One region of the Sinomonas soli genome, then DNA from elsewhere that is predicted to be linked to it. Evidence: riboswitches for the same ligand, from Rfam matches in the RefSeq annotation. Region 1 holds a riboswitch; the other holds the start of a gene.
The links. Region 1 has a riboswitch for cyclic di-AMP ahead of ACYVKZ_RS05255 (C40 family peptidase). Riboswitches for the same ligand answer to the same signal wherever they lie in the genome.
Positions count from the first base shown of each region.

Region 2: it holds a riboswitch for cyclic di-AMP, as region 1 does, so the genes downstream of both, ACYVKZ_RS06750 (aggregation-promoting factor C-terminal-like domain-containing protein) here and ACYVKZ_RS05255 (C40 family peptidase) in region 1, are expected to answer to the same signal.

Region 1 is NZ_BAAGSN010000005.1:60,562-64,960, forward strand. Features, by position in the region: gene ACYVKZ_RS05250 (NlpC/P60 family protein) at 209-991, opposite strand; gene ACYVKZ_RS05255 (C40 family peptidase) at 1,103-1,834, opposite strand; cyclic di-AMP (ydaO/yuaA leader) riboswitch at 1,854-2,020, opposite strand; gene ACYVKZ_RS05260 (M23 family metallopeptidase) at 2,229-3,020, opposite strand; cyclic di-AMP (ydaO/yuaA leader) riboswitch at 3,024-3,217, opposite strand; gene ACYVKZ_RS05265 (metal-dependent transcriptional regulator) at 3,543-4,238, opposite strand.
Region 2 is NZ_BAAGSN010000006.1:235,027-239,425, forward strand. Features, by position in the region: gene ACYVKZ_RS06735 (hypothetical protein) at 1-180, shown strand, start outside; gene ACYVKZ_RS06740 (SixA phosphatase family protein) at 143-679, opposite strand; gene ACYVKZ_RS06745 (winged helix-turn-helix domain-containing protein) at 735-1,559, opposite strand; cyclic di-AMP (ydaO/yuaA leader) riboswitch at 2,202-2,394, shown strand; gene ACYVKZ_RS06750 (aggregation-promoting factor C-terminal-like domain-containing protein) at 2,402-3,208, shown strand; gene ACYVKZ_RS06755 (hypothetical protein) at 3,315-4,316, opposite strand.

The DNA of each region.
Region 1 (4,399 bases):
CCATTCAACGAACGCGGGGCCCGTCGGCACCGACGTGCCCGCAAAGCTTCACCCGCCGGACACCTCCGGGAGCGACCTCCTCCGGGGTGAGGCCGGGCCCCTGAGGGCCCCTGGATCCGCGAGGGGCCTGCGCCCCCAGAGACACCACGACGGCGCCCCCTCCCGTGCAGGAGGGGGCGCCGTCGAGGGAGTTCCGGGATCGGCTGGCTCAGCCGCCGACGCGGATGAAGACCGGGCCGGAGCCGACGTTGACGCTGAACAGCGCGGTGGTGCCGCCGTTCCAGCCGCCGTGCACGGCCATGCCGTTGCCGACGTAGACCGCGATGTGGGCCATGCCCATGCCGCCGTCGGCGTAGTAGGCGAGGTCACCCGGCTGCGCCTCCGCGGCGCTCACCGTGCGGCCGAGCGACAGGTAGCCAGCCGGCCAGCCGTGGTAGTGGATGCCCACGGCAGCCAGCGAGTTGGTGGCGAGCATGGTGCAGTCCTGCGCCACACCGAGCTGTGCGTACGCGGCGGCGGCGATCGCGGCGCCCATGCCCGAGGAGGCGGCGGGCTTGGCGGCGGGGGCGTCCACGGCGGTGGAGGCTGCGGCCTGGACCTTCGCGGGGGCGGCGGCGACCTGGGTCTCGGTGCTCGCCTGCGCCACCGGCGCAGCGGGGGCGGCGGCCGGAGCCGGAGCCTGGACGACCGGGGCGGCGACAGACTCGACGGCCGGGCGCTCGAAGCTCACGTTGGCGTTGGCCTCGGCGGAGATGGGGGCCTGGACGGCGTTGGCGACGTCGAGCGCGGCCGGGGCGGAGGCCTCGCGCTGCGAGGGGGCCTCTGCGGCGTTGGCCGCGACGCCGCCGGTCAGCACGAGACCGCCGGCCGCGGCGATGACTGCGGCCTGGCGGCCGACGCCGCCTGCGTTCTCGGTGACGGCCTTCGCGATGACGGCCAGCGAGGAGGTGTTGTCCGCGCGGTGGCGGGCAATGCCTGCACGAGTGGTCATATCAGGGGGTTCTCTCTCTGTTTTCGTGTCCTTCAGGGCAGCAGGGGGTCAGCCCAGAAGGCGGGGCGCCATGGTCACGGTCCATCGCGCCGCCCAGAATGCGGATTGGTCTCAGTTGAGGGTGTAGAAGACGGACGAGCCGGTAGCGTTCACCGCATGGAGCAGCGTGCCCTGTGAAGGGTTGAGAGCGCTGATCATCATCCCGTTGCCCACGTAGATGCCCACGTGAGCGCCGCCGTTCTGGACCACCAGGTCACCGGGGGCGGGCGTCGCCGTCTGGTGCATGATGGACCAGGCCTGGACGCGGGGGATGCTGATGCCAGCCTGAGCGTAGACCCACTGAGTGAAGCCCGAGCAGTCCCAGCCGGCCGGGGTGGTGCCGCCCCACACGTAGGGGTGGCCGATGCCGGTGTAGGCGATGCCTGCCAGAGTCGAGCCGAGAGCGCTGGCCGCGGCCGCGAGGCGCGGCGCAGACGACTGGACGCTGAGGCTGCCTTCGGAGGCCGGGGAGGCGGCGGGCGCAGTGGACTGCGCCGCCTGCTCGACTGCCGTCTCGACGGTCGGCGCCGCCACCGAGTGGACGGCGGGGCGCTCGAAGGAGACCTGGGCTTCATTGGACGCGACGACGCTCGGCGCGGAGGCGCTGGCCACGTCGGAGAGTGCGGAGGCCTCGCGGGAGGTCTCTGCTGCCTGAGCGGGGAGCCCGGCGCTGATGATCAGCCCCGAAGCCGCCGCAATGACGGCCGCTTGGCGGCCGATGGTGCCGGCGTTGCCGGAAACCGCGTGCGCAACAGCCTCAAGCGGGCTCGTGCGAACCGGTAGGGCGCGATGGCGCGCAGTCAACGTGCGAGTCGACACAGTTGTAGCCTCTCCCAATGCCTACGAGGTGAGCTGTCGGGTTCGGATGGAAAGTATCCGGCCTCCTGGCGGAGCCAGGCTGCTTAACCCCAAGGCCTTCCAGACAGCAGAAGGCCGAAAGTGGTTCCCCCGCCTCTGCCAGACGGAATGTGCGAACGGCTCCGGGAAGTGGCAGAGCTCGGCGTTCTTCCCGGATGTTCCAACTTGGTAGGAGCTGGAACAGGAACGACCTTACCCGAGGCCGCTCGAAATGTCACATTCGGATCACAGCCAGAAAACAGGTCATCACGAAACGGACACAGCGCGTCTCTGGAGGGGCTTCCCGACTCCTCGCGGCGCCGGGCAGAGGGCGGGGACGCGCACGCGCCGTCGTTGGTTCTCAGAGCCAGCCGTTGGGGTCGACGACCTCGCCGCTGACCATGACCTCGAAGTGGAGGTGGCACCCGGTCGAGGCGCCTGTGGTGCCGCTGAGCGCGATGGCCGCCCCTCGGTCCACCTTCTGCCCCACGGAGACCGAGAACGAGGAGAGGTGGTTGTAGGTCGTTTCGAGGCCGTTGCCGTGGTCGATGACCACGCGGTTTCCGCCGCCGTAGGGATGCCAGCCGGCGAAGGTCACGGTCCCGCCGGCCGCTGCCCTGACGGCAGTGCCGCACTGGGCAGCGAAGTCCTGGCCGCGGTGGAACTCTCCCGCGGAGCCCGTCACGGGGCTCACGCGGTAGCCGAACGGCGAGGTGCGCTCCATCGCTGCGAGCGGGGCGCCGAGCGCGTGCTGTGCCTGCGCCGGCGTGAGGCGGCCGGCGGACTGGGCGCCGAGCAGCTGCTTGAGGTGGCCGTCCGGGTCCGCGGCGCTGCCTACTGCGGCGCGGGCAAAGGGGACTACGGCATCCGCGGCGGCGGTGACCTGCGGCTGCTCGGAGCCCGTGTCCGTAGCGGCGGCGCCCTGCGTGGCCGTCGGCACGGTCACGGTCAGGACGAGGCCCGTGGCAGCGAGCGCCACGCCGGCCTTCTGGCCGACCCCGGCGACGGCGGCGATCTCGGCCAGCTGTCGCATCGGGCCGCGGCGCTCGGCGGCCCGGCGCCCGCGGCGGACCGCATCGGAGCCTGCGGCGGCGGCCCTGGGGCGCGGCGGAGTCTCCGCGCGCCGCCTGCCGCGCACGGCTGACTGAGTCAAGCGATTCCCTCTCTGTCCTCGCCTGCGGAGTTAGCTGTCGGGTTCGGGTCAGAGAGTCCAGACTCGGCCCAGCCGCACGGGGACCACGCGCGGCCAGGCCGGGGCGGGGCACCGAGCGTGCTGCGGCTTCACCCCAAGGCGGCCCGCGGCCGCCATCGGTGGGTCCCCCGCCTCTGCCATAAGGGTGCTGTGATTCCTTCCCGCTGGCAGAGCTCGGCGCACGGGCGGAACGGCGACGATGTCCCGTCGCCGCCTCCAGCATAGGCCCATGACGGCGCACTGTAATATTCCCGTGATCTTTAGTGAGACATCGCTCACACGCTACGCCCCGGTAGCAATTAGTCCAGCGGGTAGAGTTTTTGTCCCTTTGTGTGAAGACGTGTGCGATCACGGTGGCGACAGGCCGTCCGCCGGCCGCTGGACCCGCGCGGCCACCGGCTACGGCGGCCCGGCAGGACGGCCACAGGACGGGGAAAAGGGACGGCCGGCAGACGGGGACAGAGACGGGAGAGGAGCGGCGCCTCAGCCGATGGAGACGAAGACGTGCGCGGCGACCTCGGCGGGCAGCTCGAGGGCGCCGTCGACGCTCGCGACGCGCACGGAGATGTAGTCGCCGACCCGCTCGAGCGTCACCTTCGCCCCCGGGCGGATGCCGCCCTCCTCGAGCTGGGCGAGGAGCTCGGGATCGACCTGAATCGGCTCGGCCAGGCGGCACACGACGACGAGCGCGCCCGCCGTATAGGCGCCCATCGCCTCCACGAGGGTGACGACGCCGTCGCCGAAGCCCGCGGACGACTCCCCGCCGAGGGCCTCCAGGCCGGGGATCGGATTGCCGTAGGGCGACTCGCTCGGGCGCCCCAGCAGCTCGAAGAGGCGCCGCTCGACGCGCTCGCTCATGACGTGCTCCCACCGGCAGGCCTCGTCGTGGACATAGGGCCAGTCGAGGCCGATCACGTCCGCGAGGAGCCGCTCGGCGAGGCGGTGCTTCCGCATGACCTCGACGGCGCGCTTGTGGCCCTGCTCGGTGAACTGGAGGTGCCGGTCCCCCGAGACCACGACCAGGCCGTCGCGCTCCATGCGCGCCACGGTCTGCGACACCGTGGGGCCCGAGTGGCGGAGCCGCTCGGCGATGCGCGCACGCAGGGGGGTGATCCCCTCCTCCTCGAGCTCGAGGATGGTTCGCAGGTACATCTCGGTGGTATCGATGAGGTCGGACATGCGCGGGGCGGGCTCCTGGCGGCGGGACGGGCGGTGCGCTTCACCGCCCCACAGCGAGTCTAGCTTATTTTGATCTGCTCAGATTAGCCGCCCGACGGGGCGCCGGCTCGGATTCGCACGGCCGCTCGCGGGTGCGGCACACTTGATCCGGGGCGGGAGGG
Region 2 (4,399 bases), on a different contig from region 1:
GCGCGCCGTCCGAACCGCGCGCCGTCGTCCGCTGCAAAGCCTGCCCCCACGAGAGCGGCCCCGGCCCGGGCCCGCAGCACCGCGGCACGGACGCCCCAGCGCGCCGGAGCGCCGCGCACGCCAGCCCAGACGCGGAGCCGCGTCAGCCCTTCTTCTTCGAACGCGGCACGGCGAAGCTGACCAGCCGGGCATCCTGGCCGTCGAGCTCGGCCCAGGGCGTCTCGGTCTCGAAGACGGCAAGACCGGTGGTCGGGAAGTGGCTCGCGGCGTCCATGTAGGCGTCCTGGTCGGAGTCGCGCGAGGCGAGGCGCAGCGCGAGGTCCTGCACGCCGGGCATGTGGGAGACGATCAGCAGGGACCGCACCGTCTCCGGGACGTGGTTGACCACGGCGAGCATGCGCGCGGCGCTCGCCGCATAGAGGCCGGACTCAAGCTTCGGCGTGGGTGCCCGGTCCCCGAGCTCCTCGCAGACCCACGTGGTGGTCTGGCGGGTGCGCAGCGCCGTCGAGCAGAGGATGAAGTCGGGGATGACGTGGTGCTTGACGAGCCATCTGCCCGCCTCGGGGGCGTCCGCGTGCCCGCGCTCGGCGAGCGGCCGCTCGGCGTCCGGGACCCCTTCGGGCCACGCGGCCTTCGCGTGGCGGAGGACGATGAGGCGCTTGAGGTGGTGCTTGCTCACGCCACCAGCCTACGGCCGGGCAGCAGGGCCCGGCCGCGGCCGGATCGGCGGACCGTCAGATCGAGTACTCGGGCGCGGCCCAGACGATGACCTCGGGGTGCTCGTAGAAGCGGTAGCCCTGGCCCCGCACCGTGCGGACGGTGTTCGCGAGCCTGCCGAGCTTGGAACGCAGGCGGCGGATGTGGACGTCGATGGTGCGCTCGTTGGGCACCTCCTCGGCGTTCTTCCACAGGCTCTCGAGGAGCTCGTCCCGGCTCACGGTGCGCGTGCCGTTCTCGACGAGGTAGTTCAGGAGCTCGAACTCCTTGAACGTGAGGTTGAGCGTCTCGCCGTCGAGGTGCACCTCCCGCCGGGCGAGGTCGATGAGCACGCCGGCAGGGCGGGAATCGGACACCGCGGGGCGCGGCTCCGGGCGCGGCTGCCGGACGGACACGGTCGGGTCGCCGAAGGTGGAGCGCACGACGTCGAGCGGGGAGCCCGGCGCGCTCGCAGGCGCCACGGCCACCGCGGCGTAGCTCTCGACGCCCTCGACGAGCGACTGGGCGTAGGCCCGGAGCTCCTGGGCGATGCGCGCGATCGAGGTCCCGGCGGCGGCGGCCTGCTGCTCGGAGAGACCCACGTAGAGCACGAAGCCGTGGGCGACGTTGTCCGCCGTGACCGCGCGGACCGGCTCGGCGCCCGGCTGGATGACCGGGGTCGGGGCTGTCATGGGCGCGGCGTCCTGGACGGCGCCCAGGGACGGGGTGCGGGCCGCGGCGGCGCCGTGCTGGTACGCCTCGGCGCCGCCGAAGTGGGCACTGAAGGGCTGGCGGTGGCCCGGCTTCTGGGCCTTCTGGGCGTTGCGGACAGAGATGTGGACGTAGCCGGATGCAACAGACATGGATGAACCTCGTGAGACTGCTAGCCGTGAAGGCTTCGAATGCGGAGCAGAAGCGCCCGCCTGGCGGTGGATGCCCGACGCTGGGCGGCGAAAAGACTGGGGCTGAGTGCTGGGGTGGTGCAGTTAGCTCGGCATTCGACAGCAGCATGCGGTTCGGCCGGAGGGTGTCCCGGCGAGGCGGCGGTCTGCGGCTGCAGGTGCTGCTGAGTCTTTGTTCACAGTGAGAGTGTGTCCCGTAACAATGGCTACAGGCAAGTAACATTGTCGGGTTTGTCTCACCATGCGAGACAGACCGCGAGGGTTGTGATAGGAATCACAATTCGGTGATCTGAGAATGTGAACAGATATTTTCACAGTTTCGAGAAGCGGTCGGCTCTTTGTCGAACAATATTCGACCACTCTGGCCTTTGGGGGCGGGTGAGGCCGTGCGCGGCCGATCTCACACCGTGGACGTGACTCGACACGCAGGCGCGCCGCAGCTTCGCGCGGCTGGACATGGCCGGACCACATGGTCTACACCGCACGCGGGCGCGGCTGCTTGCCCGGTCCGGCAGCTGACGAATCTGCTGTTACCCAAATGTGACAATCAGGGGTCGGTTCCCCTACAGTGGTCTGGTGCCCGCCCCACGGCTGGCATCCCTCAGGCCCTGTCCGCCGAGCTCTGCCGACGGCCTGGGGGGACGTAGGAGGCAGAGACGGAGGACCCACTCAGCGGCCGCGCCCAGTGCTACGCGCATTCATGGCGGCCTCGGGGTGAAGCCCGTGCCACTGGCCGGGCCGGATGACTCTCATCCGAACCCGACAGCTAACTTCGCAGGCGCAAACGAGAGGCCCTTACGCTTGTGAGCAAGACCCCTGACCGCGCTTCCGCGCGCCCTCATGGCCGACGCCGAGCCGTCGCCCCGAACCGTTCCGCCCTGGCCCGTGCCGCGAAGAAGGGAACTGACCGCTTCGGCAACCGGAGCGCGGTCGTCGCCCTGTCCCTCGGCCTCCTCGCCGTTGCCGGCGGAGGCGCGGCAGCCACCGCGAACTCGGCTGACCTCGCCCGCACCGCCTCGGTGACGGCCCCCTCGGCGTCCGCCGCCGCGCAGACCCCGAGCCCGAGCCAGCCGAGCGCGCTCGCCCAGGCGAGCAGCGATGCGCGCGCCGCTGCGGACAAGGCGGCAGCAGACAAGGCGGCAGCCGACAAGGCCGCCGCTGCCAAGGCTGCCGCGGACAAGGCCGCAGCCGACAAGAGTGCCGCGGACAAGGCCGCAGCCGACAAGGCGGCGGCGGACAAGGCCGCAGCCGACCAGGCAGCCGCAGCCGCAGCCAAGGCCGCCGCGGCGGCACAGCCGGTCAACGACCCGGCGGCCGCCCAGGCCTACGCCGCGAGCCGGCTCTCGGCGTTCGGCTGGGGACAGGACCAGATGAGCGCCCTGGTCACGCTGTGGAACAAGGAGTCCGGCTGGTCGACCACGGCCACCAACGCCAGCTCCGGGGCCTACGGGATCGTGCAGTCTCTCCCGGGCAGCAAGATGGCGTCCGTGGGCGCGGACTGGCAGACCAACTACAAGACCCAGATCGACTGGGGCCTTGACTACATCAAGAAGAGCTACGGCTCGCCCGCGAACGCTCTCGCGTTCCACCTCGCCCACAACTGGTACTGAGGGCTGCTGCCGGGCACGGCCTGAGCCGCCCCGCTGCGCACGACGGCGCCGCCCGCCTCACGTTCGAGGCCGGCGGCGCCGTTGTGGTATCCCGCGGAGGGCCGCTTCAGCTCGAGGTGCCGGAACCCGTCCCGGTTCCAGTTCCGGTGCCGGTGATCATGACCGTCTGGGCCGCGAGGCCGTCCTTGAGTGCCATGACGCTCACCGTCTCGCCCTGGGCGAGGGTCTCGGTGCCGGAGGTCCCGCTGCCGGAGGCACCGCGTCCCCGCATCCCGCGGGCGGCGATCTGGGTCGAGGACGAGAGCGCGTAGGTCTGCTGGAAGCCGTCGCTGCTCTTGACCGTGACGGACTGCCCGGATGCGGCCGTCACCGTGCCGGTCTGCTCGACCATCGTGACGTTCGTGCTGCCCTGGACCACGACGAACTCGCCGTGCAGCATCTGGCCGAGCATCCCGATGCCGACCCCGCCGGCGCCCCCGAAGCCGCGCGTGCTGCCCTGGGCCCCGCTGCCGCCCTGCTGGCCGGTTCCGCCCTGGCCGCCCGTGCCGCCCTGCGGGCCGAACCCGCCCTGGCCGGCCGCGCCGCCGAAGCCGTTCGCGGCGCTGCTGTCCGTGGACGCGTTGGAGGAGTTCGCCGCCCACACGGCGGCGCCGGCTCCTCCGGCGATCACGACGGCTGCCGCCGCAGCCGCGACGCCCTTCTGGGTCGAGGTGAGGCCGCGCCACCGCCCGGCAGGAGCGTGCGGCCCCTTGCCCCCCGCCGCACCCCAGCCCGGGGCGGGCTGGGCGTAGAGCTGCTCCGGCGGGGCGCCCCAGCCCGGGTACTGCTGGGTCTGGTCGGTCTGCCGGACGCCGCCCTGCTGCGGCGCGCCCTGCTGCGGGGCGCCCTGCTGCGGCGCGCCCTGCTGCGGGGCGCCCCAGCCGGGGTACTGCTGGGTCTGCTCCTGCGCCGCGCCCCAGCCGGCGGAGGGCGCGGCACCCGGGCGGGACGCGTCGTCGTGCTCGCGGTAGCCGCCGTGCTCGCCGTACGGCGAGGCGACCGTCTCCTGCGGGACGGTCGGCTCGGTGGGGCGGTGCCCGTCTGGGCGGGGTGAATCGTTGTGGTCCATGGTGTCCTCCTCGAGGGTGCGGCGTTCTGGTATCAGGGTTGGCGCGGATGCTGTGTCCGGGCTGTGCCGGCCGCCTGCGGCTT